One region of the Martinezella lusitana genome, then DNA from elsewhere that is predicted to be linked to it. Evidence: riboswitches for the same ligand, from Rfam matches in the RefSeq annotation. Region 1 holds a riboswitch; each other region holds the start of a gene.

What was found. A riboswitch is a leader RNA that binds a small molecule or an ion and turns the genes downstream of it on or off. The one in region 1 is predicted to bind thiamine pyrophosphate.
Region 2: linked by a shared signal. The riboswitch ahead of thiB (thiamine ABC transporter substrate binding subunit) and the one ahead of thiC (phosphomethylpyrimidine synthase ThiC) in region 1 are both predicted to bind thiamine pyrophosphate.
Region 3: linked by a shared signal. The riboswitch ahead of thiM (hydroxyethylthiazole kinase) and the one ahead of thiC (phosphomethylpyrimidine synthase ThiC) in region 1 are both predicted to bind thiamine pyrophosphate.

Annotation. Positions count from the first base shown of each region.
Region 1 is NZ_CP050307.1:57,024-64,737, reverse strand. It holds gene HB780_RS03285 (transporter substrate-binding domain-containing protein) at 1-221, opposite strand, end outside; gene HB780_RS03280 (EthD domain-containing protein) at 548-868, shown strand; gene HB780_RS03275 (LacI family DNA-binding transcriptional regulator) at 924-1,946, shown strand; TPP riboswitch at 2,043-2,174, shown strand; gene thiC (phosphomethylpyrimidine synthase ThiC) at 2,270-4,096, shown strand; gene thiO (glycine oxidase ThiO) at 4,098-5,072, shown strand; gene thiS (sulfur carrier protein ThiS) at 5,069-5,266, shown strand; gene HB780_RS03255 (thiazole synthase) at 5,270-6,043, shown strand; gene HB780_RS03250 (thiamine phosphate synthase) at 6,040-6,669, shown strand; gene HB780_RS03245 (hypothetical protein) at 6,712-7,077, shown strand; gene HB780_RS03240 (family 16 glycosylhydrolase) at 7,108-7,714, opposite strand, start outside.
Region 2 is NZ_CP050308.1:2,306,704-2,314,417, reverse strand. It holds gene thiP (thiamine/thiamine pyrophosphate ABC transporter permease ThiP) at 1-733, opposite strand, end outside; gene thiB (thiamine ABC transporter substrate binding subunit) at 741-1,745, opposite strand; TPP riboswitch at 1,818-1,935, opposite strand; gene HB780_RS24925 (MDR family MFS transporter) at 2,005-3,540, opposite strand; gene HB780_RS24920 (MarR family winged helix-turn-helix transcriptional regulator) at 3,758-4,285, shown strand; gene HB780_RS24915 (thiamine diphosphokinase) at 4,351-5,004, shown strand; gene HB780_RS24910 (ABC-F family ATP-binding cassette domain-containing protein) at 5,007-6,836, shown strand; gene HB780_RS24905 (efflux RND transporter periplasmic adaptor subunit) at 7,195-7,714, shown strand, end outside.
Region 3 is NZ_CP050307.1:803,322-811,035, reverse strand. It holds gene HB780_RS06790 (sigma-54-dependent transcriptional regulator) at 1-729, shown strand, start outside; gene HB780_RS06785 (cation efflux transmembrane domain-containing protein) at 859-1,443, shown strand; gene HB780_RS32930 (hypothetical protein) at 1,467-1,628, opposite strand; gene HB780_RS06780 (hypothetical protein) at 1,625-3,055, opposite strand; gene yghU (glutathione-dependent disulfide-bond oxidoreductase) at 3,241-4,116, opposite strand; gene HB780_RS06770 (DUF1127 domain-containing protein) at 4,673-4,819, opposite strand; TPP riboswitch at 5,065-5,160, shown strand; gene thiM (hydroxyethylthiazole kinase) at 5,209-6,012, shown strand; gene thiE (thiamine phosphate synthase) at 6,009-6,644, shown strand; gene thiD (bifunctional hydroxymethylpyrimidine kinase/phosphomethylpyrimidine kinase) at 6,641-7,462, shown strand; gene HB780_RS06750 (3-oxoacyl-ACP reductase) at 7,459-7,714, shown strand, end outside.

The sequences.
Region 1 (7,714 bases):
CCGGCAATCAGATTGGCGACGTCGACGTCATAGCCGCTCGGATTGCCCTTTTCATCGATCATGCCCATCGGCGGCGCACCGGTGAGAACGCCGATGCGCACCTTGCCGCGCGAAATGATGTCGTTCAGCGTCGTCGCATGCGCCTGTGTCGTCGCGAGCAGCCCCGTGGCGACAATACCGACCGCTGCCATGACCCCGCGCAGGGATTTCGAAATGTTCATGATGCTCCTCCATCTGTTGCTTTGTCACACTCCGCCGCTGCCCACTCCCCGGAGCTCTCGCGGTGGAAACTACCAACTTATTCACGGCACCTATGTTTGCGGTAACATAGGAAAACTGAATGAAAAAACCGCCCTGCCAAAGCCAGCAGTCCTGAACCGATTACTCCGTTCTCGCGGAATTAGAATGATAATCCCAACATTCATCCGCCGCTCCCGATCCGGCTCGCGCCATTTCGGTTGGTGGTTGCAATAGAACATGTTACCGGTATCATTGCAAGTCAGATAAGACACCGCTGTTTCGACACAGTCTCAAGGGAGGAAAATTCATGTTCACACGGTCCGCGATTTTCGAGGGCGCAATCCATGCCGGCCGCGAAGAGGAATTCTTTCGCATCGTCGAGGAAAAGCTGCTACCCGTGTGGAAGCGCATGCCGAATGCCCAGGCAGTGCGTGTGATGCGCACCGGGCGTAGCGACCCCGGAGCCGCGCCGATCATCATGGTCCAGGAAATCGATTATCCGACGATGGAAGCTGTGGAAGAGGCACTCGTCTCGCCCGTTCGCCTGGAAGGTCGCGCCATCACCGACGAGATGATGAGCATGTGCGACGGCCGGTTCTATCATCTCGTCTACCAACGGATTGCGTGAACCAAAAACAGGGGAAAACGTGGCGCATCCTTCAGACATATCCCGCAAGGCGACCATGAGCGACGTCTCGCGGCTTGCCGGCGTTTCGAAGATGACCGTGTCGCGCGTGCTGGCTGATCCGACGCTGGTCGCCGAACCAACACGCAATCGCGTGATGACGGCGATCGAGCAACTCGGCTACGTGCCGGACCGGACCGCCAGCTCACTTTCCTCGCGCCGGACCAACTTCATCACCGCGATCCTGCCGACGCTGACCAACGCCAATTTCGCCGACACCGCACAGGGCCTCGCGGGTGCGCTGCGCGCCGCCGACTACCAGCTCCTGATCGGCTATACCCTGTACAGCCTGGCGGAGGAGGAGCGCATCGTTCGCGCCATGCTGGCGCGACGCCCGGATGCGATCGTCATCGCCAGCGCGGTCCACACCAAGGCGACCAACGAGATGCTGCTGCGGGCGGGCATTCCGATCGTCGAAATCTGGGACGCGTCGGAACACCCAATCGACCATGCGGTCGGCTTTTCCAACTACGAGGTCGGGCGGCTGGCGGCCCGGCATCTCATCTCTCTCGGCCATCGCCGCATCGGCGCCATCGGATCGGCCGTGACCGCGGACGCTACCGACTTTCGCGGCGAAAGTCGCCTGCTCGGATTTGCCGCGACCCTCCGTGAGGCAGATCTTTCCGACGACTTCATCGTTCGCCAGAATGCCGCGCCCTCGTCCTACGATCACGGGGCTGAGGCGCTGAGCACGCTTCTCCAGCGGGCGCCCGACGTTCAGGCCGTCTTTGCGGTTTCCGACATTTCCGCCGTCGGCGCGCTGATGGAATGTCACCGCCGCAAGATCGTCATCCCGGACGACCTTTCCATTCTCGGCTTCGGTGATTTCGACATTGCCCGCCAATGCGTGCCGGCCTTGTCGACCATCCGCGTCGATGCCGCAATGATCGGTCGAAAAACCGGAGAGTTGCTACTGGCTATCCTGGAGCCGGACGGCACCGTCCCGCAACCGACGGAGAGCCGTCTGGATGTCGGCTTCGAACTCGTCACCCGCGAAACGACGAGCGCGCCCAAGACGTAGCAGTGTCGCTTGGCCGGACAGCCTCGCGGCCAAGCCTCAGTGTCATCGCCTCACCTGCGGGGTTGACATGACCCGAACCGAAAGCATAGCCTTCACGACATTCACCAGGGGGGTCCCGGCAAGGGGCTGAGATACTGCTGGACAACTCGGCTTTGCCGATTGTGGCGCAGTGACCCGTTGAACCTGATCCAGTTCATACTGGCGTAGGGACGGTGCAAGCGCTCGAAAGGCTTACGGATTCACGCGTGGAATCCTTGAGCCGGCGTCTTTTCATCATTCCGGCTGAGGACTGGGTCTCCAATCGCAACTTGGAGCCTCAAACCATGAATATCGCCGCAAAGAATGTAACCCCGACAGTCACCACCGGCCCCTTGCCGGCATCCCGGAAGATCTACATTCCGGGAGACATCCACCCAGACATTCGCGTGCCGATGCGCGAAATCAGCCTCCACCCGACATCGGGCGAGCCGCCTGTCATCGTCTATGATTCCTCCGGCCCCTACACAATCGAGGGTGCCGACATTCGTATCGAGCAGGGTCTCCCTGATCTGCGCCGCGAATGGGTGCTCGCCCGTGGCGACGTCGAATCCTATCAGGGCCGCCATGTCCGCCCCGAGGACAACGGCTTTGCTAGCGGCGAGCGGCTGACACCGGAATTTCCCACGCTGCGCCAGCCGCTGCGGGCAAAGGACGACAAGGCCGTCACCCAGCTCGCCTATGCGCGCGCCGGCATCATCACGTCCGAGATGGAGTTCATCGCCATCCGCGAAAACCTCGGCCGCAAGGCGCAGGCGGAGGCCATGGTTCGCGACGGCGAAAGCTTCGGCGCCCATATTCCGGATCATGTGACGCCCGAGTTCGTCCGTCAGGAAGTCGCGGCGGGACGGGCGATCATCCCTGCCAATATCAACCATCCGGAAGCCGAGCCGATGATCATCGGCCGCAATTTCCTGGTGAAGATCAACGCCAATATCGGCAATTCCGCCGTCACCTCGTCGATGGCCGAAGAGGTCGAAAAGATGGTCTGGGCGGCGCGTTGGGGTGCCGATACCGTCATGGATCTTTCGACCGGCCGCAATATCCACAATATCCGCGAATGGATCATCCGCAACTCACCGCTACCGATCGGCACCGTGCCGCTTTACCAGGCGCTGGAGAAGGTCGAAGGTATTGCCGAGAACCTGACCTGGGAGGTCTATCGCGACACGCTGATCGAGCAGGCCGAACAGGGCGTCGACTATTTCACCATCCATGCCGGCGTGCGGCTCCACTACATTCCGCTCACCGTCAATCGCGTCACCGGCATCGTCTCGCGCGGCGGTTCTATCATGGCCAAGTGGTGTCTCCATCATCACCGCGAAAGCTTCCTCTACGAGCATTTCGAGGAGATCTGCGACATCTGCCGCGCCTATGACGTCTCCTTCTCGCTCGGCGACGGCCTGCGCCCCGGTTCGATCGCCGATGCCAATGATGCCGCCCAGTTTGCCGAGCTGGAAACGTTGGGAGAGCTGACCAAGATCGCCTGGGCTAAGGATTGCCAGGTGATGATCGAAGGCCCCGGCCATGTGCCGATGCACAAGATCAAGGAGAACATGGATAAGCAGCTCAAGGTCTGCGGCGAGGCGCCCTTCTATACGCTCGGGCCGCTCACGACCGACATCGCGCCCGGCTACGACCACATCACCTCCGGCATTGGTGCGGCGATGATCGGCTGGTTCGGCACGGCGATGCTCTGCTACGTTACGCCTAAGGAGCATCTGGGTCTTCCGGATCGCAACGACGTCAAGACCGGCGTCATCACCTACAAGATCGCCGCCCACGCCGCCGATCTCGCCAAGGGGCATCCGGCAGCGCAACTGCGCGACGACGCGCTCTCCCGTGCCCGCTTCGAATTCCGCTGGGAGGATCAGTTCAACCTCTCGCTGGACCCGGAAACCGCCCGCAGCTTCCATGACGAGACTTTGCCGAAGGAGGCACACAAGGTCGCGCATTTCTGCTCCATGTGCGGCCCGAAATTCTGCTCCATGCGGATCTCCCACGACATCCGCGCCGAGGCGCAGAAGGAGGGTCTGGAGGCAATGGCGGCAAAATATCGCGAGGGCGGCGATCTCTATATGCCGATCGATGCCGTCGAGCCTTCGGCCGGCTGAGATGCGCGTCCTTGTCAAAGGGGTCGGCGTCGCCGGCCTCACCGTCGCGCATGAGCTCTACGCTCGCGGCGCCGACATCACCGTCTTCGACCCGCGCCCAGGGTTCGGCCATGCCGCATCCTGGCTCGCGGGCGGGATGCTGGCGCCCTGGTGCGAGCGTGAAAGCGCCGAGGAGGCCGTGCTCTTACGTGGCATGGACGCTCCCGATCGGTGGGATGCGATCCTACCTGGAGAGGTACACAGAAACGGGACGCTGGTGGTCACTCCGGCCCGCGATCACGGCGAGCTGAAGCGCTTCGCTAGCCGCACCACGGGTTATGAATGGGTGGAAGAAGAAGCTTTGGCCACGTTGGAGCCGGCACTTGCCGGGCGCTTCCGGCAAGGCCTGTTCTTTTCGCGCGAAGCTCATCTCGATCCACGGCGAGTGTTGAGGGCGCTGCAGGAGAAGCTTGGCAGACAGGGTGTCACCTTCGCCAGCGAGAATCCGACCGAACAGGGTTTCGACGATATTGTCGACTGCACCGGCGGCGCACGCATTGGAGAGACCCGCGAGTTACGCGGGGTGCGAGGCGAGATGCTCTACCTTCAGACCGATGAGGTCGAACTCATCAGGCCTGTCCGCCTACTGCACCCGCGTATTCCCGTCTATATCGTGCCGCGTGGCGACGGCCTTTTCATGGTCGGCGCAACGATGATCGAGACGGAGTTCGACGGCCCTATCGCGGCGCGTTCCCTGATGGAGTTGCTGAACGCCGCCTATGCGCTGCACCCTGCTTTCGCAGATGCCACCGTCGTTGAAACCGGCGCCGGCATCCGCCCGGCCTTCCCCGACAATTTTCCGCGCGTCAGGCGCGAGGGAAACGCGGTCATCCTCAACGGCCTCTATCGCCACGGCTTCCTGCTGGCACCGGCCATGGCCGCTGAGACCGCTGATCTTGTCTTTTCCCGAAATTCTATAGGAGCGCCTGCCCCATGAGACTGATCGTCAATGGCGAGCCCCAGACCATCCCTGTCACGACGCTTTCCGAGCTGCTGATCACGCTGGATTATGAGGGCGACTGGCTTGCGACCGCCGTCAACGGCGAACTCGTTCATCGCGAGGATCGCTCCGACCACGCCCTCAACGACAATGACAGGATCGAAATCCTGACCCCGATGCAAGGAGGCTGACCCATGCTTGCTCTCTACGGAACCGAAGTCGCGTCCCGCCTTCTATTGGGCACCGCGCGCTATCCCTCTCCCGCCATTCTCGCAGAGGCCGTCAGACAATCGGCAACGGAGATCGTAACGGTATCGTTGCGCCGCGAGACCGCCGGCGGCCGCAATGGCGGCGCGTTCTTCGAGATGATCCGCGCGCTTGGCGTTCGCGTGCTTCCCAATACCGCCGGCTGTCACGGCGTTTCCGAAGCCGTGCTGACGGCCAAGATGGCGCGCGAGGTATTCCAGACCAACTGGATCAAGCTTGAAGTCATCGGCAATCACGACACGCTGCAGCCAGATGTCTTCGGGCTAGTGGAGGCCGCACGCATTCTCGCCAGCGAAGGCTTCGACGTCTTTCCCTATACGACCGACGATCTGGTGGTGGCCGAACGATTGCTGGAAGCGGGCTGCAAGGTCCTGATGCCGTGGTGCGCGCCGATCGGCAGCGCCGCTGGCCCGCTCAATCTGTCCGCCCTTCGAGCCATGCGGGCGCATTTCCCAGATATCCCGCTGATTGTCGATGCCGGTATCGGCCGGCCGTCGCATGCGACGACGGTCATGGAGCTCGGCTTCGATGCGGTGCTGCTCAACACCGCCGTTGCCAGCGCCCGCGACCCCGCCGCCATGGCCGGCGCCTTTGCCAAGGCGATCGATGCAGGCCGACAGGCCTTTGGCGCCGGCATGCTGGAGCCGCGCGACATGGCGGTGCCATCGACCCCGGTGATCGGAAGGGCGGTGTTCGCATGAGGCTCGACCCCTTCTATCTCATCGTCGACAGCGCCGACTGGATTGCCTGGCTGGTGCCGCTCGGTGTCAAGCTGGTGCAGTTGCGCATCAAGGATCGTACGTCGTCGGAGATACGCGCCGAAATCCAGAGGGCAAAGGCGATCTGCGCGACGCATCGATGCCAGCTCATCATCAATGATCACTGGCAGCTTGCCATCGAAGAAGGATGCGACTTCATCCATCTCGGACAGGAAGATCTGGCCGTTGCCGATCTCAGCGCCATTCGCAAGGCGGGCCTGAAGCTCGGGCTTTCGACCCATGATGAGGCCGAACTGGCGACAGCCCTCGCCGCAAGCCCGGACTATATCGCGCTCGGCCCGGTTTATCCGACCATCCTCAAGAAAATGCCGTGGACGCCACAGGGCCTCGACCGGCTGCGCGAATGGAAGGACCGGATCGGACCACTACCGCTCGTGGCCATCGGCGGCCTAAACCTGGATCGCATCGCGGGCGTGTTCGCGAACGGCGCCGACAGCGCCGCTGTCGTCACCGACATCACGCTGAACGCCGATCCCGAGACGCGAACTCTGGAATGGATCGCAGCGACCAAAGCCCGAACACCGAGAACGGCCAACGCGGCACCGTAAAGTTAAGCTGTCGGCGATTGGTCTGTGCGATCTTGCAGCATGATCCAAGTCGCTCGTGATCGCCTTTATCGCCGCCACCGGTTTCCCGCTGAAGTGATCGCTTATGCCGTCTGGCTGTATCTTCATTTTCCGCTCAGTCTGCGGATGGTCGAAGATCTGGTGGCGGCGAATTCCCATCAACCTACCCGGCGGCGAGAGCGGATCATGAAGGGCTTCAAGTCAGCCCGACATCTTCAGCGTTTCGTTTCCATGCATGACCCCGTGGCCAATCTCTTTCACATTCCACGCCATGATATTCCGTCCGACCGTTACCGCGAACCGAAGTCATGCAAGTGTGGAACAAAATCGCACGCCTGCGGGCTGCATAAGCGAAGGCGGACGACGAGACTTTCGATCAGAACCCTTTAATTTTACGGTGCCCTCAGTGGCATGCAACATTCAAATATCAAAGACATGGAAATGGAATGCGCTGACGCCCATCAACGCATGTTCCGCGCCGGAGACATCTGCGCCATCGTAGGTAGCGCCATCCAAGTAGAGATTTCGGTCCGTAGCGGTTGTTCCGGCCCAAGCGTCATTCAGGAACGTCACGCTGACATCATGGCTACCTTTGTCCCAATCACCCTGCACCAATAAGTGGTCCGAATGGCCGGAGCCGTGATGAGAGTGGGCCGTCTGAATTCCACCGACTTGTTTTCCATCGACCGCAACCCTGTATTGGGCGTCGCCGAGATAAGCGTCCTCGCTGATCAAAAAAACGAGTTTGTCCGCTCCAGTACCGATAGTGGATGCGCCGCTCGCTGGCGGAGTGACGGTTACGGGGGGAGTGGCGGCAGTGGCAGGAAGGTGAGAATACACCCGGATATAATCGATCTGCTCTGAAATCGGCGCTTTGGTAATATCCGCATTGTTATGGGGATCGTTCTGCGTGGCCAGATTGGCCAGCAGATACATTGGCCCATGCATGTCGCTAGGCGTGGCCTTCGTTCCCATAAGCTGACCGTCGACGTAGAGGCCTATGGTATCCGCATTCCAATCCAATCCA
Region 2 (7,714 bases), on a different replicon from region 1:
TGACGGCGCGGCCGGGATCGAAATCGAAGCGGAGCGCCTGGTAGATCGCCACCTCGATCGTCGTTGCTGCCGGGCCGCCGCCAAGCGTCAGCACCAGCGTGAAGCTGGTGGCGCAGAGCATGAAGATCAGGCCGGCGATACCGGGGATCAGGCCGCGCAGCACCGGCCATTCGATGAAGCGGAAGACGGAGCCAGGGCGCATGCCGAGCCCGCCGGCCATCAGCCAATATTCCGCCGGCACGCGTTCGAGCCCGGCCAACATCAGGCGGGCCGCCAGTGGCAGGTTGAAGAAGACATGCGCCAAGAGGATGCCCGTCAGCCCGTAGATGCTGATCGGCTGCGACAGGCCAAGCCTCGCCAGCGCCTGATTGAGAATGCCCTGGCGCCCCCAGATGCCGAGCAGGCCGAGCGCGCCGATCAGCACCGGCAGGCCCATGGGAACGGCCATCAGCCGGATCAGCCAGAGCCGACCGGGGAACCGCGGCTGTCGTGCCAGGGAGCGGGCAACCGGGATCGCAAAAAGGATGGAGAGCAGGGTGGAGAGCGTCGCCTGCAGCAGGGTGAAGCGCAACACGCGGAGAAGATAGGGGTCTGCGAGTGGATTGCCGCCGCCGGATCCGATGCCGGCGGCAAGCAGGATGATGATGGCGAGGCCGATGAAGACGGCGATGCCGGCAAGGCTGAATGCCCCGCCGGCTATGGCATGTCGTCTCTCAGGCGCCGTCAGTATCATGTCGGTGTCAGTTGGTGCTGGTGGCCGTTAGCCATTCGTCGATCCAGGCCTTGCGGTTCTTCTCGACGACATCCGGGCTCATCAGGAAGGTCTTGGCGGGAACGACCAGCTTGCTGAAGGCATCCGGCAGCGGCTCGGAGGTGGCGGAGACCGGCATCATCCAGTTGTTGGTCGGGATTGTGTCCTGGAAGCCCGGCGTGACCATGAACTTCAGGAAGTCGCGAGCAAGATCCTTGTTCGGCGACGACTTGATCAGGCCGGCCACTTCGATCTGGATGTAATGTCCTTCGGAGAAGGAGGCCGCCTGATAGCGGTCGGTCTTCTCCTCGATCATGTGATAGGCCGGTGAGGTCGTATAGGAGAGCACCATCGGCGCTTCGCCCTTGGTGAAGAGGCCATAGGCTTCCGACCAGCCGGGCGTCACCGTCAGGATGCGGCCCTTGAGCTTCGTCCAGGCGTCGGCGGCCTTGTCGCCATAGACCGATTTGACCCAGAGCAGCAGACCGAGGCCCGGCGTCGAAGTGCGCGGGTCCTCGATGACGATCTTCTGCGACGGATCGCCCTCGACCAGTTCCTTCAGGCTCTTCGGCGGGTTCTTGATGGTCTGGGTGTCATAGATCACGGCGAAATGGCCGTAGTCATAGGGCACGAAAACATCGTCCTTGAAATCACCTGGGACCTTGAGGGCGGATGTATCGACGCCGCTAGTGTCGAACAGGCCTGTGTCCTTGGCCTCGTCGACGAGGTTGGTGTCGAGGCCGAGAACGACGTCGGCCTTGGTGCCCGCGCCCTCCAGCTTCAGCCGGGAGAGCAGCGCCACGCCATCGGTGACGCTGACGTAGTTGACCGTGCAGCCGCAGGTCTTCTCGAAGGCGGCCTTGACCTTGGCGCCGGGACCCCACTCGGCGGTGAAGCTTTCATAGGTATAGATGGTGAGCGTCTTGTCGGCGGCCTCTGCGGCCTGCGCGGCAAAAAGGTGGTGCCGGTGGCAAAGGCCAGCCCGGCAAAGAATGTCATCAGCGATCGGTTGGGCATGGCAGCGCCTCCTCTTGGTTTCGTCTTGAACGGGAAAAGGGCGCTATGATTTCGTCACGCGTCTAATCCCTCCGCCGGTGTTAGCCGGATCAGGTTCCGCGGGTTGGCCGGTGAAGGCCTCTCAGCCAGATGTCTTTGAAAGACATAAGGCACCCCGTTAGAGCGTTGGCAGGTTTAGCCCCGTGACGAGGGGATGACAAGGGGGTGCCCCCTTGTCGATTGCGAGGATGCGCAGCTTACTCGGCGGCGTGAGCGGCGGCCTGGCTATCGAGCTTCTTGGTGGCGCTCGGGAGCTGGACGTTCTTCAGCGTGATCGAGGTCAGCAGGCCGACAAGGCAGATGGCGGCGGCCGTCATGAACAGCGGGCTGAAGGCGCTGGCATAGGCGCTGGCGACCGCTTCGCGCGTGGCGTCCGGCAGGGCGGCCATCATCTTCGGCGTCAGTTCCTTGATGTTGGTGACGCCGGGAATGGAGACGCCGACATTGCCGAGCTTGGCGGCGATGATGGCGCCGTAGATGGAGATGGCGATGGAGGCGCCGCCCATGCGCGACAGCGTGACGGCGCCGGTCGCCGCTCCGACGTCACGACTGGCGGCGGTGTTCTGGATGCCGATGACCGGCACCTGCTGAGCCAGGCCGATGCCGATGCCATGCAGCAGCATCAGGGCGCCGATAAAGGCGATCGGCGTACCTGCATGAACCTGTGCCAGTGTTGCGAAGGCGATAGTGCTGCAGGCGGCGCTGGCAATCGCAAAGGGCTTGTAGCGGCCCCTGGCCGAAATCAGCCGGCCGGCCGAAAGTGAGCCGCAGACGATGCCGCCGGTCAACAGGATGAAGAGCAGACCCGCCACCGACGGCGACAGGCCGGTCGTCGTTTGCAGGAAGAGTGCGAAATAGTTGACCATGCCGATCGCAACGGCGCCGCTGGTAATGGAGATAATCAGGAGCAGGCCGAAGGTCGGGTTGCGGAACAGCGTTAGCGGCACGATCGGCTCCGGCGCGCGGCGCTCAACGAAGACCCAGGCGACCGCGCAGAGCGCCCCGAAGGCGATGATCCCAAGGCATTGCGGCGACAGCAGCGAACCGAAGAGTTCCGTACCGTCGGCGGCAAGCACGATGCTGGTGGTGGTGAGCGCCAGCAGGATCGCGCCGGCATAGTCGATCTTCGGCTTACGGGCCGGCTTGCGGTAAGGCAGCATGAAGGCGAGGCCGGTGAGCACAATGAAGCCGATCGGCACGTTGACGAGGAAGATCGAGCGCCAGCCGAAGAGGTCGCTCATCGTGCCGCCGAGAACGGGGCCGATGGCACCCGATGCCATCAAGACCAGGCTGGAATAGCTCTGGTAGCGTGCGCGCTCACGCGGCTCGAAGAGGTCGGCGTTGACGGCGAAGATCGACACCAGGATGCCGCCGCCGCCAAGACCCTGCAGGACGCGGGCGGCGATCAGCGTATCCATCGACACCGCAAGACCGCAGACGGCCGAGCCGACGGTGAAGATCGCGATCGCGGTCATCATCACATACTTGCGGCCGAAGAGGTCGCCGAGCTTGCCGTAGACCGGCATGACGGCAGAAAGGGACAGCAGATAGGCAGAGCCGATCCAGCCGAAGCGTTCCAGATGCCCGAATTCGCCGACGATCGTCGGCAGCGCCGTCGATACGATCTGGTTGTCGAGCGTTGCCATGAACATGGCGGTCATCAGGAAGAAGAAGAGGATAAGCCGGCGGCGGTGATCCGCAACGAGCGGCGCGGGCGTGGTCTGCATGTCCATGGAACGAGAAATCCGAGCTTGCCTGGAGTGCCGCGCGTTCGACCGAACGGGCATGGGTCGCTCCAGTTCCTGAATCCGCAGCATCTTGCTTTCGGGTAGGCTATTCGAGGGCAACATGTTGCAGGGCAATATATGTGCTATTGGCATATAATTGTCAACGGCAGATGAATGCCGTTTGCATATTTTAATGTCTGCCCATCTTTGATATGCTGGCGGAATGACATCAGCAACGACCACACGAGAAATTGAAGCGACGCCGCTGCCTGAAGACGAGAACCTGCTGCGCATCGGCCAGGTGATGACGCGTATGCGCCTAATGACGGGCCGCCGCATGATCGGGCGGCTGGCGATCCAGAACGTTGCGCCGGGGCTGGAGCTTTCGCATCTGGACGTCATCGATGCCGTCAGGCGGGCGGAAGTGTCCGGTGAAGTGACCGTCGGGGCAATCGCCGAGATCCTGCGCATCGACCCCTCGCGGGCAAGCCGCATCGTCGCCGAGATGGTGACCCGAGGCGTGCTGCGCCGCAAGGCATCGCAGGCGGATGCGCGGCGCATCGTCGTGGTGCTGACCACGCTCGGGCAAAGGTTGCTCGCCGAAATCCAGGCGCAGAAGTTCGCGCTCATCGAAAGCATCCTTGCGGATTGGTCGGCCGAGGATATCGAGGCCTTTTCGCATCTGTTCGACCGCTTCATCGGCGGCTACGAGCATGCTTTTCAGACGCGTCTCAAGGAAACCGCCGACTGAATGCCGGCTTGGCTCCAAACAGCGCTCTTCCCTAGGGACATGTCTTTGCGCTATGGGCTTGGCGCATGAGCCAATCCACGACCTTCACCATCCTCCTCGGCGGCGAGCTGCGCCTCACGGACCGGCTGCGCGCGGCGACGGCCGGCAGCCGTTTCATCGCGGCGGATGGCGGCATGCGCCACGCCGTGGCGCTGAATGCGACGCCTGAAGTCTGGGTCGGCGATTTCGACTCGACGCCAGCGGACCTGCGCGGCGCTTTTCCTGGCGTGCCGAAGCAGCCCTATCCGGCGGCGAAGGCGGCGACGGATGGCGAGATCGCCATCACCGAGGCGATCGATCGCGGCGCTAAGCGGCTGATCCTTGTCGGCGCCATGGGCGGAGAGCGTTCGGATCATGCGATCCAGCATCTGCTCTACGGCATTCAGCTTGCCGAAAAAGGCTTCGACGTGCTGCTGACCTCGGGTGACGAAGAGGCGGTGCCGCTGCTGCCGGGCGACATGGATCTGGCGTTGCCCCCCGGCTCGCTGTTTTCCGTTCTCGGCTTCAGCGACCTGACGGGCCTCTTCATTCACAATGCCCACTATCCCTTGCGCGATTTCCATCTGCCCTTCGGGGCGTCGCGCACCATTTCCAATGTCGCGGAAGGCCCTGTGCGCCTTTCGCTCGGCAGCGGCAGGGCGATCGTCCTTGCGCGCCCTTATGACCTTACCGGAGTCTGATCTTGGCCCCTCCCATTCTGAAACTGGACGACATCTTCCTGAGCTTCGGTGGCGCTCCGCTCCTGGCCGGCGCTGGGCTGCAGGTGGAGCCGGGCGACAAGATCTGCCTGGTCGGCCGCAATGGCTCGGGCAAGTCGACGCTTCTGAAGATCGCCGCCGGCATGGTCGAGGCCCAGTCCGGCGAAGTCTTCCGTCATCCGTCATCGACCGTGCGTTATCTCGAGCAGGCACCGGATTTCGCCGACTACAAGACGGTCGCCGCCTATGCTGAGGCCGGGCTTGGGCCGGGCGACGATCCCTATCGTGTCACCTATCTGCTCTCGCATCTCGGGCTGACCGGCGAGGAAGATCCGAAGACGCTCTCGGGTGGCGAAGCGCGCCGCGCGGCACTTGCCCGTGTTCTGGCGCCGGAGCCGGATATCCTTATGCTCGACGAGCCGACCAACCATCTCGATCTGCCGACCATCGAGTGGCTGGAAGGCGAGCTGCAGAAGACCCGCAGCGCCCTGGTGCTGATCTCGCACGACCGTCGTTTCCTTGAAAAAGTCTCGACGGCGACCGTCTGGCTCGATCGCGGCACCTCGCGGCGGCTCGATCGCGGCTTTGCATTCTTCGAAGCCTGGCGCGACCAGGTGCTGGAAGCCGAGGAGCTGGAGCAGCACAAGCTCGGCAAGGCGATCGAGCGCGAAGAACATTGGCTGCGCTATGGCGTCACCGCGCGGCGCAAGCGCAACATGCGCCGCCTCGGTGAATTGCACGACATGCGCTCGCGCCATCGTGGTCATAGGGGCGCCTTGGGTTCCGTGCAGGGGGCTGCCGCCGACGCCCAGGAGAGCGGCAAGCTGGTGATCGAAGCACATAAGATCACCAAGGCCTATGACGAGCGCGTCATCGTCGCGCCGTTTTCGATCCGCGTGCATCGCGGCGATTGTATCGGCCTCGTTGGCCCGAACGGCGCCGGCAAGACGACGTTGCTGAAGATGCTGACGGGCCAGCTGAAGCCGGACAGCGGCAATGTGAAGCTCGGCACCAATCTGGAAATCGCCACCCTCGACCAGAAGCGCGAGGAGCTCAATCTGGAGGATACGCTCGCCAACTATCTGACCGACGGTCGCGGCGAGAACCTGCTGGTCAATGGCGAGCAGCGGCATGTTACCGGCTATATGAAGGAATTCCTCTTCCAGCCGGAACAGGCGCGCACGCCGATCAGGAATCTCTCCGGCGGTGAGCGTGCCCGGCTGATGCTGGCGCGCATCCTGTCGCGGCCGACCAATCTTCTGATCCTCGACGAGCCGACCAACGATCTCGACATCGAGACGCTGGATCTGCTGCAGGAGATCGTCGCCGGCTTTAATGGCACGGTCATCCTCGTCAGCCATGACCGCGACTTCCTCGACCGCACCGTGACCTCGACCATCGCGCCCGCCAATCCTGATGACCCAGACGGCCGCTGGATCGAATATGCCGGCGGTTATTCCGATATGCTCGTACAGCGCAAGGGCGCGCTGGAGGAGCGCAAGCGGGCTGAAAAGGCGGCTGAGAAGCCCAAGGCGGCCGGGTCCTCGGCGCCTGCGGCCGAGGCTTCGAAGGGCAAGGTCAAGCTCTCTTTCAAACAAAAATTCGCGCTTGAAAATCTGCCGAAGGAAATGGCCAAGGCCGAGGCGGAAATCGCCGCCCGCGAAAAGAAGATGGCCGACCCCAACCTCTTCACCAAGGATCCGGCGAGCTTCAACAGGCTGGCGGCCGAGATGGAAAAGCTGCGCGAGAGCGTGCTGAAGATGGAAGAGGAATGGCTGGAACTGGAAATGCTGCGGGAAGAGCTGGAAGGTTGAGGATCGGCTGAGACAATGCCCACTCTGCACGTGGAGGGCGAAAATTCCCGCCCACGGACCCCGCGTCATCCCCTGGGTGTCCAGCTATATTAGAAAAAACAAACAGTTGCGCGTGGCTGCGTCACACTAATGTTTGTTGTCGAATTCGATAAACCGTTTATATATATGCTGCAGCTACCAGCCCTTGGGCTGGGCGATATGCAGGTCAACACGATCTGCGATGTGGTGGGGAATTCGAAGGACTTGATTGGATTTCGCCGTTGGGGCGACAGGTCCTTCGTGGAAGATTGCAGTCAGACATGACGAACGCTTAACACGGCTTCCGGCCGTGGGTGGCTTATTGTTTTAGGGGGCCTTCATGCCGAAGACGCTGGCGCGTATCGCTATATTCAGCTTCACAATTGCTATTCTCACGGGGTCTCAGGTGCTGGCGCAGAGCGCGCCGCCCGCCGCACCCGTCACGGTCGCCAAGCCCGTCGTCCGCGATGTCATCGACAGCGACGAATTCATCGGGCGCTTCCAGGCGGTCGACGAGGTTTCCGTCCGTTCGCGCGTCGGCGGCTATCTCCAGGAGGTGCATTTCGAGGACGGCACCATGGTCAAGCAGGGCGACCTGCTCTTCGTGATTGACCAGCGGCCGTTCATCACGACGCTCAACGAGGCGACGGCATCGCTGGAAGTGGCAAATTCGTCCCTGACGCTCGCCGATGCGCAATTCAAGCGCGCCCAATCGCTGTCGACGACGGGCAGCCAGTCGGCCTCGACCCTGGACGACCGCCGCCGCGATCTTCTCTCCGCGCAAGCGAATGTCCGTGGCGCGCAGGCGTCCGTCGATCGTGCCAATCTCGACATGGACTTCACCAAGATCACCGCGCCGC
Region 3 (7,714 bases), 750 kb from region 1:
GAGCTTTTCGGCCACGAGCCCGGCGCCTTCACCGGCGCGCAGAAAAAGCGTATCGGCCGCATCGAACATGCGAGCGGCGGCACGCTGTTTCTCGACGAGATCGAGAGCATGCCACCGACCATACAGGTGCAGTTGCTGCGCGTGCTGGAAATGCGGGAAGTCACGCCGCTCGGCACCAATGAAGTGCGCCCCATCGATCTTCGTGTCGTGGCGGCGGCAAAGGTCGATCTTGGCGATCCGCGCCAGCGCGGCGATTTTCGCGAAGACCTCTATTACCGCCTCAACGTCGTCACCATCTCCATCCCGCCGCTACGCGACCGGCGTGACGACATCCCGTTGCTCTTCGGCTACTTCACTGAGCGTGCGGCCAGCCGTTTCAAGCGCGACGTGCCAACCATCTCCGCCACCGTCCGCCGTCACTTGCAGCACCATGACTGGCCGGGCAATGTTCGCGAACTTTCGCACTTCGCCGAGCGTTTCGTCCTCGGTCTGGAATCGGCCGCAGGCGTAAAGCCGAGTGAAACTGTTTCCGCCGATACGGCTCTATCCCTGCCCGTCCGCGTCGAGCGCTATGAGGCGGATCTCATCCGCGAAACGCTTGCTCAAAACGGCGGCGATGTCCGCCGAACGATCGAAGCACTCGGCATCCCGCGCAAGACTTTCTACGACAAACTTCAGCGCCATGGCATTGTCCGGAGTGAATTTGCGGGCTTTGACGGCGAAGACTAGCAAAGCTTATAGATAGCCGGCGATTATCTTCGACGTGTGCATCTGTTCAAGCGGATATTCGACGTTAGATAAACGTGAAGGACGCCTGCCGGCTCTTGCTGCCCGGGTGGTGAGGAAGATGGAGGACATATGACGGACATTGCTCTCCGCAACGCGGTCAAACGTGTTGCGCTGCTGAATCTTGGCTATTTCGGAGTCGAATTTGCGGTGGCCCTGTCCATAGGCTCAGTATCGCTCTTTGCCGACAGTATCGATTTCCTTGAAGACGCCTCGGTGAGTCTTCTGATCCTGATGGCGCTCGGCTGGAGCATACGCAATCGTGCCCGTATCGGCATGGCGCTTGCCGCGATCCTCCTCATTCCCGGACTGGCGACCATCTGGACCGCCTGGCATAAATTCATGGTTCCGGTTGCCCCCGAGCCGCTGCCATTATCCTTGACTGGCCTCGGCGCGCTCGTCGTCAATCTCTCCTGCGCCATGATGCTGGTTCGTTTCCGTGACCATAGCGGCAGCCTGACCCGCGCCGCCTTTCTTTCCGCCCGCAACGATGCGCTCGCCAATATCGCTATCATCGCAGCTGGGATCGTGACGGCATTCCTGTGGCATTCGGCCTGGCCGGACCTTATCGTCGGCATAGCCATCGCCGCGATGAATGCCGATGCGGCACGCGAAGTTTGGACGACGGCAAGAGACGAGCATCGCGCCGCCGCCTGATCGCGGCGAGAGGATGCTAGTCCTTAGCCGCCCGATGCACGGATTGCCTCCGACCGAGGTGCCAATTGCGCCGCAACGAAGGCTGTCCGATCCAGCACCGCCATGGCCTGATCAATCAGGCTCTCCAGCGCTTGCGCGCTCTCGCAGGCCCGCACGATCAACGGCGCGCTCAGGCAGATTCTCAAGGCGCTTGCCGGCATATCGCCGAAATCGGCGCAGCGAACCGGCTGACCGAGGCGCACCGGCGTAAGGCCGCTCTCTTCGACTGCCAGGTCCTTATAAACCGCGGCAGTCTCCGCCGCCGCCAGAATGCCCCCCGATAGGGGTTTCTAAGGTAGAATGAAAAGATCGACGGGATCTCGTCCCAACGCGATCCGCATGGCCGATCCTCTAGACGATTTCGGGCTATGGCGCGCGTATCGAGCTGCTCGAAGGCGCCATCGCGCTCCAGCCGAACCTGCACCGCCGCGGCAAAAGCGGACAGAACGGCCATTATCTTTTCGTCGGGCGTCTTCACGAAACGCTCCAGTTCGAACAGGGCCGCTTTCCATCGCAGCAGAAGGCCGAAATTGGCGCGATGCGGCAACTCATCCCTAGCCACCCAGCCCTCCGGCCAGTCCGCTTGCGCACAATAATCAGCAAGCGCCGCCGGCAAAGCTCGCTGCTTCAGTCGAGCCGACAATCGCGGCGGACACAACAGAGCTCCGCTGAAAATCGGCCCGGCCAGGAACTTCGAGCCTGTCAGCGCCACAAGGAAGTCATGGGCGAGATAGGCGCGGATCGTGGCAGCGGAAACCCGGAACTGGCAGGCATCAATCATGATATCGAGCATGGCGCCGAAACGTGCTTTCAAGCGGAAGACCGTATCGAGACCGGGCGCGAGCAAGCTGGTTTTGGAGACATCCGTCACGACGAGAAGGCATCTGAGACCGGCGGCGCGGGCAAGTTCGATCAAGCCTCTCAACTCGCTCTCGACCTCGTCGTCGCTGCGCAACGTACCATCCGCGTTACGCACCGCGACGGCGGCGTTGCGCGTGGCCTGTCCGGGGCTGAGCTCCTCGCCCTTGGCAACCGGGCGATCGTTGCTGACGCGGTTCATGAAGTGCCGGCCGGCAGCGGCAGCCATGACCCCGCTCCCGGTCTCATTGCCCATCAGCGTTATGGTCATCAATGTCCGGTTATCCTCGCGCGCCAGCAGCGCGGCGACGAAAAGATGAAGATCGGTACCGGATGTCGCCATGACGGCGTCCACTTGTTCCGTGCCGTCGTCAAGGCCGAGCAGATGCAGCAACTCCGTTCGAACCCTCGCGATCTCCCGCGCATAGATGTCAGCGGCGGCATGCGTCTCCATCTCCCGAAGAAGCTGCGCATGATAGGCGCCGACTGCCGCGAAAGCTGGCGCGGAAATGGTCGATGCGGTCGACGAACCGAAGGCCAGATCCAGCGGCCGGGGCAATGGACCGTGGCCATACATGTTAAGGCCAGTCACGGGTTCGCAATCCAGCCTCTCGTCTCCGCCGGACACCAGACAAGCGAGAAGCTCATCACGATCATTGTCCAACTGGCTGCTCGAGGCGGGGCCGGAGGCACGGTCGTCAAAGCTCTCTTGCATGCGCGGCATTCCCCTTGCGGTCCTTCATCGACGCACTTCGAATGCGCGCATCGATGTCTATGAGACATTTGGCCAAACAAGATGGAGCGAGGCTGACGTGCCGATCGGAAAAGCATCGGTAGTCGCAAATATGAAAAGCCCGCCGCCATGATGGCGACGGGCTCAAGCACGAATGAGTAGGTTGCTTAGCCAGCGGCCGTAAGCTTGTCCTGGGTCTTGGTGTCGAAATCGCTGGCGTCGTGACGCTCATGCAATTGGTCGGCGGGATCGCCGGACAGGCGATTGACCTTGCGACCGCGCTTCACGGCCGGTCGTGCAAAGATTGCCTCGGCCCAGCGCTGGACATTCTTGTAATCCTGCACCTGAAGGAACTCGGCCGCGCCATACTGCCAGCCCTTCACTAGTCCGCCATACCAGGGCCAGACGGCAATATCGGCGATCGTATAGTCCTTTCCACCCAGATATTCGCTTTCGGCGAGACGGCGGTCGAGAACGTCGAGCTCGCGCTTCACCTCCATGGCGAAACGGTCGATCGCGTATTCGATCTTTGTCGGCGCATAGGCGTAGAAATGGCCAAAGCCGCCACCGAGATAAGGAGCGCTGCCCATCTGCCAGAACAGCCAAGACAGGCATTCGGCGCGCGCCGGCTGTTCGGTCGGCAGGAACGCCCCGAATTTTTCGGCGAGATAGGTCAGGATTGAACCGGATTCGAAGACCCGGATCGGGGTCGGGCCGCTACGATCTAGCAGCGCCGGAATCTTGGAGTTTGGATTAACATCAACGAAACCGCTTCCGAACTGATCGCCGTCGCCGATCTTGATCAGCCAGGCATCGTACTCGGCGCCGCTATGGCCCAGCGCCAGCAACTCCTCGAGCAAGATCGTGACCTTCACCCCGTTCGGTGTTCCCAGCGAATAGAGCTGGAGAGGATGGCGGCCGACCGGCAATTCCTTTTCGTGCGTCGGCCCGGCGATCGGACGATTGATATTGGCAAACTGGCCGCCATTCGCCTTGTTCCAGACCCAGATCTTCGGCGGCGTGTATTCGGCAGAATCGGTCATGCTCAAACTCCTGATTTTCGGCGGATACAATTGCGACGTACCGACCGATCTAGCGCGTTCTCTATTACGCACATAGGGGCATGATCAATTTTTACGAGAGGGCGGGATCACATTGGCGTCAGGATTTGCGCGTGAGGATCTGACTGGTTCCCAGTCGGGTCGCCGGAGAAATTCGGCTCGGCCCAAAACGAAAAAGCCTGCCGCGGGAGGAGGTGCGGCAGGCTTTTCGAAAAGAACCGAACAGCAGCTGGGAGGAGGAGTGCTGCCGTTCCCGCAGGCGACCTTGGGAGGAGGATAAGGGCGCCCGCATCATCGAAGCTCTGCGGGAGGAGGTGCATTGCTTCGATGAATATGACTATACACTAGACCTGCTTACTTCATAGGCATTTATTTGCAAGGCAGCTATGCATTATGCGAAAATCGGGCGGCTTTCAGGCGGCAAGCCCCTCACCCGGAAACGCCGCGCTTCGCCTGTGGCGCGTACAAAGCAAAAGCGCCCGCTCGGGAGGAAGCAGGCGCTAGCAGAATTTTGACTGTAGATCAGCGTTTTACGCTGTTAGCGAACAACGGCCGCACGAGCGACGTTGCGGATTTCGCTACGGCCGATGCCGAGGTCATGCAGTTCGCGCGTGGACATACGGCCCAGTTCGGCGACCGTCTGACGATACTTGAGCCAGTTATTAAAAGAGCGTGCTACGTTCATGATGATCCCCTTTCCTAGGGTATTCGAAGCAGAGCTGCCGTGCTTGGCGCTCCATCCGCTCCGATGAGAGTGATGTAGTGCGAAACCCTCGTTGATTGTATAGCTAAGGTCTCAATGCACCCATGCAACTGATGCATGGGTTGCGGAGCTGCCTCGCGGTGTCCGCTCGCTTTGGCTCACCTCGATTACGATACGGCCGACGATTTTCTGGTGACAGCGCAGCCGTTCTCTGCGAAAAAGACGGTGATGAGAGACAGGGGCGTCCGTCGATGACGGGCTGAGAAGCACCCTTTGAACCTGAACCAGATCATGCTGGCGGAGGGAGTCGCTCGGGGTCTCGGCACGCTGCGTCGTCTCCCTTCGCGTCTCGCCCCGCCCGAAAGGGCGACATGCAAGACCCGACCACTCCCGGCACTCTGTTAACGGCCATGCGGGCAAACCCGCCGCTGGTGCAATGCATCACCAATTTCGTCGCGATGAACATCGCCGCCAATGTGATGCTCGCCGCCGGTGCCTCTCCCGCGATGGTGCATGCGGAGGAGGAAGCCGGCGAATTCGCCGCCATCTCCGGCGCGTTGACGATCAATATCGGCACGCTTTCCAGCGGCTGGCTCGCCGGCATGACATCAGCGGCGCAGGCGGCAAACAAAGCGGGCAAGCCTTGGGTTCTCGATCCCGTCGCCCACTACGCCACGTCCTTCCGGCGAAAGGCAGTCGCCGGGTTGCTGGATCTGCATCCGACGGTCATTCGGGGCAATGCCTCGGAAATCATTGCGCTTGCCGGCGGCACCAGCCGTGGCCAGGGCGTTGATAGCCGGGATCCTGTCGAACTGGCAGAGGAAGCCGCCGTCCTGCTTGCCCAAAAGCATCACACGGTCGTTGCAGTCACCGGCGCCACGGATTTCGTCACCGACGGAAACAAGGCCAGCCGCATAGAGGGCGGCTCGCCGCTCATGCCGCAGGTGACCGCGCTTGGTTGCTCGCTGACCTGCCTCGTTGGCGCCTTCGCGGCGACAAGACCGGATCAACCGTTCGCCGCAACGGTCGCGGCACTGGCCGTCTTCGCAGTGGCGGGCGAGCAAGCAGGCCGCGAAGCTGACGGACCCGGTTCGTTTTCATGGCGTTTCCTCGATACACTGGCCGGGCTCGATGAAAAGGCGATCGACAGCGAAGCTAGGATCATCTCGCTATGAAGCACTTCGATCTCTCTCTTTACCTCGTGCTCGACCCGGTGCTCTGCGCCGGTATCGGCATGGTGGAAACCGCACGCGCCGCAGTCGCCGGTGGCGCCACCATCGTGCAACTGCGCGACAAGCAAGCTTCGACCGCAAGCATGATCGAAACCGGCCTCGTGCTGAAGCAGGCTCTGGCGGGCACCGGCGCGCGCCTTATCGTCAACGACGACATCGAGGCGGCAATCGCGATCGGCGCCGACGGCTTGCATATCGGCCAGGACGACATGGACGCCCTTACCGCCCGCCGACTGATCGGCCCCGATATGATCCTCGGCCTTTCGGTGGAAACAGAGGCGCTTGCTGCCGCCATTGATCCTGACCTCGTGGACTATGCCGGGATCGGTCCCGTTTTCGCGACACCGACAAAGCCCGACCACAAGCAGCCGATCGGTTTTGCAGGCCTTGCCCGCATGATCGATCTCTGCCCCGTTCCGTCCGTTGCGATTGGCGGCTTGAAGGCCGTGCATGCGGCAGACGCCCTTTTGGCCGGTGCTGACGGCATCGCCCTCGTTTCCGCCATCTGCGGCACCTCGGATCCGCAGGCCGCAGCCGCCGAAATCGCGAGAGCTATCAGGGAGGCACGCCAATGATCCGCAACGTTCTTTCCATCGCCGGCTCCGACCCGTCCGGCGGCGCCGGTATCCAGGCGGATCTGAAGGCGTTTTCGGCACGCGGCGTCTATGGGATGGCGGTGCTGACTGCGTTGACGGCCCAGAACACCCAAGGTGTGTCCTGCGTTCATCCTGTCCCGCCGCAATTCGTCGCCGATCAGATCGAGGCGATCTTTGCCGATATCCGCGTTGACGCCGTAAAGATCGGCATGATCGCGAATGCGGGCATCGCAGAGGCCGTCGTTGAGGCACTCGCCCCGCATCGAGGCATTCCGATCGTCCTTGATCCGGTGATGATTGCCAAGGGAGGTGCCGCGCTGCTCGCCGCCGACGCCGTTAACATTCTGACCCAGCGGCTTCTTCCGCTCGCAACGCTGCTGACACCCAATTTGCCCGAGGCGGCGGCTCTTCTGCACGAACCGGTCGCCGAAGATCGCGAGACGATGGCGCGGCAGGCACAAGCTCTGGCAAAACTCGGGCCACTGGCCGTTCTGATCAAGGGAGGACATCTCGATAGCGATGAAAGCCCTGATGTGCTGGCAAGTCCGGAAGGCCTGATGTGGTTCGAAGCCAGCCGCGTTCCGACCAAGAACACGCACGGAACCGGCTGCACCCTCTCGAGTGCCCTGGCCGCCGAGATCGCCAAGGGCGCGACGCTGACGGAAGCCGTCGCCACCGCCAAGCAGTACCTCGCAGGCGCCGTTGCCGCGGCCGGAACGCTTTCGGTTGGTAGCGGCCACGGGCCGGTTCAGCATTTTCACGCGCTATGGCCAGACACAGAAGGACAACCGAAATGAGCCTGCCTCTTAACCAGCAGATCGTCATCGTCTCCGGCGCCGGCCGTGGCTTCGGCGCTGCGATCGCAGCAGCCTTCGCCCGCGAAGGTGCGAAGGTCGCCATCAATTATCGCACCAGCCGCGAGCCCGCCGAGGCGCTTGCCGCCCGGCTCGGCGACCATGCCCAAGCGTTTCAGGCGGATATCCGCAGCCGAGACGAAACGGAAAGGCTGGTGGAAGAAGTCACCGCCCATTTCGGCGCACCGACGACAA